2 regions of the Pedobacter sp. B4419 genome follow, and region 1 is predicted to be linked to the other one. Evidence: riboswitches for the same ligand, from Rfam matches in the RefSeq annotation. Region 1 holds a riboswitch; the other holds the start of a gene.
The links. A riboswitch is a leader RNA that binds a small molecule or an ion and turns the genes downstream of it on or off. The one in region 1 is predicted to bind S-adenosylmethionine.
Positions count from the first base shown of each region.

Region 2: another riboswitch for S-adenosylmethionine. It lies ahead of AC570H_RS06750 (peroxiredoxin family protein); the one in region 1 lies ahead of AC570H_RS05695 (O-acetylhomoserine aminocarboxypropyltransferase/cysteine synthase family protein).

Region 1 covers NZ_JCASSL010000001.1:1,424,695-1,427,873, forward strand. The annotation lists gene AC570H_RS05690 (homoserine O-acetyltransferase family protein) at 1-1,000, opposite strand, end outside; gene AC570H_RS05695 (O-acetylhomoserine aminocarboxypropyltransferase/cysteine synthase family protein) at 1,070-2,392, opposite strand; SAM riboswitch class I at 2,683-2,795, opposite strand; gene AC570H_RS05700 (trans-sulfuration enzyme family protein) at 2,985-3,179, opposite strand, start outside.
Region 2 covers NZ_JCASSL010000001.1:1,664,134-1,667,312, reverse strand. The annotation lists gene AC570H_RS06765 (VOC family protein) at 1-74, opposite strand, end outside; gene AC570H_RS06760 (VOC family protein) at 264-671, shown strand; gene AC570H_RS06755 (dihydrofolate reductase family protein) at 748-1,317, opposite strand; SAM riboswitch class I at 1,569-1,673, shown strand; gene AC570H_RS06750 (peroxiredoxin family protein) at 1,767-2,360, shown strand; gene AC570H_RS06745 (transferrin receptor-like dimerization domain-containing protein) at 2,531-3,179, shown strand, end outside.

The sequences.
Region 1 (3,179 bases):
CGATAATATTGGTCAGCTTATCTGTTTCAATCAAAAAGCCATCATGGCCATAAGCACAATTGATGCTGCTGAACCGGGCATCTGTAATGTGCTCGGCCAAGAATTTCTGCTCGCTGATAGGGAAGAGGATATCGTTATCTATTCCGATCACCAAGGTGTTTGCTTCCACTTCGGCCAATGCCGCTACAATGCTTTTCTTGCCGCGACCCACATTATGGCTGTCCATCGCTTTGCTCAAATACCAATAGCTGTAGGCATTAAAGCGCTTGCACAATTTTTCGCCTTGGTAGTTTTGGTAAGACGAAGCCCTGTAATTTCCGGTTTTATCGTTCACACTTTCCAATTGGGTAGCCGTATAGGCTTCGTAGGTACGATAAGAAAGCAAGGCGATGCTGCGTGCAGCTTTCAAACCTTTTAAGCCACCGTCTGGCTGGTTGGCATAAAATGTTCTGTCGGTACTGATGGCCAAACGCTGACTTTCGTTAAAAGCAATTCCCCAAGGCGAATGAACCGCATTGGTGGCTACTAAAATCAGGTTTTCTACCGTGATGGTTTTGGCAATAGCCCACTCTAAAGCCTGTTGGCCACCCAAAGAACCACCGATCAATACTTTTATGCTGTTAATCCCCAAATGATTGGCCAGTAATTGGTGCAAACCGGTCAAATCCCTAATGGTAAATTCTGGAAAAGAAAGATAGTAAGGCTGGCCAGTTACCGGATTAACGCTTAACGGATTGGTAGTGCCGTAATGCGAGCCCAAAATGTTTGCACAAATGATGAAATGCTCATTCGGGTTAAACAAGGCGCTGTTGCCAAACAAACCATCCCACCAGTCTAATACATCGGCATTAGCGGTTAGGGCATGGCAAGCCCAAATCACATTGTCTTTATTGGCATTCAGTTTTCCATAAGTTTGATAGGCAATTTCTACATTACGCAGCTTTTTGCCGTTTTCCAGCTTATAGATCTTAGGGTGTTTATATGTGGATGTAGTACTCATTTTTTGTTGGTAGTATATATAAAGTTGGATGTGCTAAGGTTGGAAGGTTTAAGTTTGGATATTATAAGGTTAATTGTAAACGGCTAACTGTTCATTGACAACTGAAAAAGCTTGCTCAAAATCGGCGATGATGTCATCGATATGTTCGATGCCGACAGAAACACGCAGCAGGTTCGGCGTAACACCGGCTGTAAGCTGCTCGTCGATGCTCAATTGCTGGTGCGTAGTGGCTGATGGCTGGATGATCAGTGTTTTGGCATCGCCTACATTGGCCAAATGGCTAACCAATTTTAAGCTGTCAACCAAAGCTGTTGCATGTTCCTTCTCGCCATTCAGCTCGAATGAAAGTACGGCGCCAAATCCATTACGCAGGTATTTTTTGGCATTGGCATGATATGGACTGCTTTCTAGGCCCGGATAGTTAACCTTGGCAACAGCCGGATGGTTTTCTAGCCAGGTAGCCAAAGCCAATGCATTTTCTACATGGCGTTGTACGCGTAGCGAGAGCGTTTCCAAACCTTGGATCAATAAGAAAGAATTGAAAGGAGCCAATGCCGGACCAAAATCGCGAAGGCCTTCTACACGGGCACGGATAATAAACTGGATATTGCCAAAAGGGCCATCTTGTCCGAAAACATCATCGAAAATCAAGCCATGGTAGCCTTCTGATGGTTCTATGAATTGAAAAAACTTGCCGTTGCCCCAGTTGTAGTTGCCACCATCTACAATTACGCCGCCAATGCTCGTGCCATGACCGCCAATCCATTTGGTAGCAGATTGCACCACTACGTTAGCGCCATGTTCTAATGGCTTGAACAAGTAACCTGCTGCGCCAAAAGTATTGTCAACCACTAAAGGCAAATCATGTTTTTTAGCGATAGCAGCGATCTTTTCAAAATCAGGAATGCTGAAAGAGGGATTGCCAATGGTTTCTACATAAATGGCTTTGGTATTGCCATCAATTTTGGCTTCAAAGTCTACAGGATCATCGCCGTTGGCAAAACGGGTTTCGATGCCTAAACGTTTAAATGCTACTTTAAACTGATTGTAGCTACCACCATAAAGGTGATTTGAAGATACAAAGTTATCTCCGGCCTGTAAAATATTGTTTAGGGCAATAAATTGGGCCGCTTGTCCAGATCCAACCGCTAAGGCAGCAACGCCTCCTTCTAAAGCCGCAATTCTCTTTTCGAATACATCTGTAGTAGGATTGGTTAAACGGGTATAGATGTTACCAAATTCCTTTAGCGCGAACAGGTTGGCGCCGTGTTCAGAATTTTTAAAGCCATAGGAAGTGGTTTGATAGATAGGTACGGCTCTCGAGCCGGTTGTAGGGTCTATTTCTTGTCCAGCGTGTAGCTGCAGGGTTTCGAATTTATATGAAGTTGACATGGTTTCTAAGTTTTAATTGTAAAATTGAAATGTTGTAATTTCGAATGTGGCGAAGCTTTTTGGCTTAAATCCAGCATTAGCGATCAGCGTACCTCGATTTTTCGAGGCCTTCCAGATTGAAAAACAAAGGGGAAGAATTTTGTGCTTAGTATATGCGACAGCACATACAACACATCAACTGAGGGTTACAGCAAAACTGATTTACATTTAAAAATGAAACCGACCTGTTGGGTTTTGAACTTGGGTTTTCGCTAAGGAGCGATGGTGAATTGAACTTTTTCATTTTCTTCAATTTATATTTCCAAACAACACCATGTTGCCCGGCCAGGAATTGGCACCTTCTCCGTTAGGGAGGGTTGCCAGTGGGTCAAAGAGCCTGTCTCTCGCCACTTCTTTATAAATCAAATCTTAAAAAGATATTGACTTGGAAATTCAGCTTTCGCCGAATAATGTTTCAAAGGTATGAGAAAATTTAAGAAACTGCAAAATAAAATTTCGATTTATTTTTAAATTGCTGATAGCTAAGGTTTAATGTGTATACTTTGTTGGTGTATGGTCCTTAGTTTAAGGATCGATAGTTTAGTTTCAATTGCTAAATCTTATCCAGTGCCTGATCCAAATCGGCAATCAAATCGTCGATATGTTCTAGGCCAACCGACACCCGAATTAAATTTTGTGGGGTTTTGGTATCCGGACCTTCAACAGAGGCACGATGCTCGATTAAGCTTTCTACGCCTCCCAAACTAGTAGCCTGTGCAAACAAATGCACATTGTTGACTACGGTTCT
Region 2 (3,179 bases), 240 kb from region 1:
AAGGCTTTCACCGCTTCAAGGTCGTTCACAACGATGAGGATGTTATCCATCCGGAGTAATTTGCTTTTTGCCATAGCTTATATTTTATTTGTCCGCAATAAATTGGAATTGCTTTAAAACAGATTTAGGTGATCAAAAGTTTCGGTTGCTAGCCGAAAGATAACTCAAAGATTCAAAAATAGTTGTAAGAAAAAATGAAAAGCCCTGACATAGGGTTGTCATTGCTGGCAGATACCTTCGCTCCATAATCAAATTAATAAGCAATGAATTTAATATCTATTCGAATCATTACCTCAGAGGTAGAAGAACTCATCAATTTTTATGAACGCGTAGTGGGAGTAAGTGCCATTAGGTACACTCCAGATTTTGCCGAGCTAAAAACCAAGACAGCAACCCTGGCCATTGGAAGTACAAAAACATTACAGTTTTTTGGTGGCGATAATATAGCGCAAGCTGCTTGCAACCGCAGTGTTATTATCGAATTTCTGGTTGATGACGTACAGCAGCGTTTTGAAGAATTAACCCCTTTTTTAAAAGACAGCATTGTACAGGAACCAACAATTATGCCTTGGGGAAATCAGTCCTTGTTGTTAAGAGATCCCGATGGTAACCTGGTGAACCTTTTCACACCGGTTACTCCTGAAGCAATTGCGAAGTTTAAGAATAGTTAAGCACAAATCAAGGCAATCTTATTTAGAGACTGCCTTGATTTAAAAACCAATTGATAATCGATAACTGGGCGATGGCTTATTTTTTCAAGGAGCCGAGGTGTTTATAAGTGTTGATCAATAAACCAGTAGGCGTAGCCTTCGAATCTACAAAAACCAGTTCCCGAGCATCAATACTATCTGCCAATAAGCGTTTACCTTTACCGAGCAAAACGGGGTAGGTGATGAGCACAACTTCGTCGGCCAGCCCCTTGTCAAGCAATAGGGAAGTGAGTGTAGAACTTCCTACTACGATCAGGTCGGGACCATCTGTCGATTTGAGTTCTTGAATTGTACTGATCACATCATCACCCAAATCTTTTACCGGGCCCCATTCCAAGCTCTCTGGTCTGTGGGTTGCGATGTATTTCGTTGCGGCATTTATGGCATTAGCCATTGGGAAATCTCCGGCATTAGGCCAGAAGCCACTAAATATATCATAGGTTTTGCGGGCAAGTAGCAGGTCAAAGTTTGGCCCGTATGCTTCAAAAAGCATAGTTGCACCTGCAGGGCTTCTATAAGGTGTAGTCCATGCGCCATAGGTATAGTCTCCGTCATGCTCTATCACGCCATCTAGCGAAATATGTTCGAAAATTCTGATCTTTCTCATGTTGCTTTCAATTAATTAGTTATACAAATCTAAAGGAGATAAGGTATATGGGTGACGTGCAATCACGACAATATGAGGGTGTTTTAGACCAAGGCAAAAGATAGGCAACGATTTTATAGCGCGTTTGGAGTTCCTTAATAATCCTCCTCATTTAGTCACGGATTTGTTAATTTTAAAAAGACTACTAATTCTATAGACTTTATAAAATATTAATTGTATGTTTGCAGTGTTTTACAAAACGTACTGATTTATACTTATCCAGAAAGACGGAGGGAAGGACCCAATGAAGTCTTAGCAACCTCTACCAAAGGTGAAAGGTGCTAATTCCAGCTTCTTATGAAGAAGAACGATAAGATGGCATTTGCTGCTTGTTGCCTTCCTGGCTTAACCCATGTCTGTTTGAATAAGCGTTTTCAGTTTTTTTACCGAAAAATTAATTCTAATAAGTGATGAAACTCAACAGATCCAAATTGTTTTTTAGCGCAATCCTGATGGCAGGCTTGAGCGCTAGCCTAACTGCCGCTGCACAAACTAAAGATTCGAACCAAATAACTGCTGTCGACAATGATAGAGGCTACCTGGTTAAGGTTGGCGATCAGGCGCCAACAGATTTTGAATTGCTACTCGACAACGGAAAAAAAACTTCTTTAACCCAGCTCAAGGGCAAAGTAGTGGTCCTGCAATTTACCGCCAGCTGGTGTAGCGTATGCCGCAAAGAGATGCCACATTTAGAACAAGATGTTTGGAAAGCTTACAAGGATAAAAACCTGGTACTAATTGGCGTAGATCGTGACGAACCTTTGGAAACCGTAAAGAAGTTCCGCCAAGATATACAGGTGAGCTATCCTTTGGCATTAGATCCAGGTGCAGAGATATTCGGTCACTTTGCGCAGAAAAAAGCAGGTGTTACCCGTAATGTAGTGATTGACCAGAACGGTAAAATAGTTTTCCTTACCCGCTTATACGATGCAAATGAATTTAAGGAGATGGTAAAAGTAATCGACTCATTGACTGCTAAACCTGCTTTAAAAGCATCACTTTAACTAAAATAACCTAATCGATCAGGCAATTGCCGGAAGTTGTCTGATCGATAATTAATCATAAATTAAATCAGGTTTACCTATCGAAAATTCTTACTCCATCATCAGCTCGTTAAGAGACGCTGTTAGCTAAATTCCAAGGTTACATTTTAATTCAAAAACACACAATCTTTATGAAAAAAATAGGGATACTGGCCGCGCTATGCCTTGCCGGTTATCAATTTACTTATGCACAAACTCCAACGCTAAAAGGGTTTACTGCTCATGCGACTAATCAGCAGCTACAGACAGAAAAGGATTTTGATCAGCGGTTGAGCAATGTCAGAATTGGCCAAAACATCAAAGAACTGGCTGCGCGTCCGCATCACTTGGGTTCGGCTGGAGGCAAAGCCGTAGCACAGGCGGTGCTTCAAAAATTTAAGGATTATGGCTGGGATGCCCGCATCGAAACATATCAGGTATTATTTCCAACGCCCAAAACACGCCTGCTAGAATTAACCTATCCAAATAAATACACTGCTCAACTTCAAGAACCTGCTTTTGCCGAAGATTCTACCTCAGAACAGGAAGGGCAGTTGCCAACCTACAATGCCTGGGGTGCTGATGGCGATGTAACAGGCGAGTTGGTATTTGTAAACTATGGACTTCCAGATGATTATGCGCAACTGGCTAAGCTAGGCATCGATGTAAAAGGAAAAATCGTAATTGCCAAATACGGCCGTTCTTGGCGTGGCATTAAGCCAAAGGTTGCCTATGAGCACGGTGCCATTGGCTGTATCATTTATTCTGATCCTAAGGATGATGGTTTTTATCAGGGCGAAG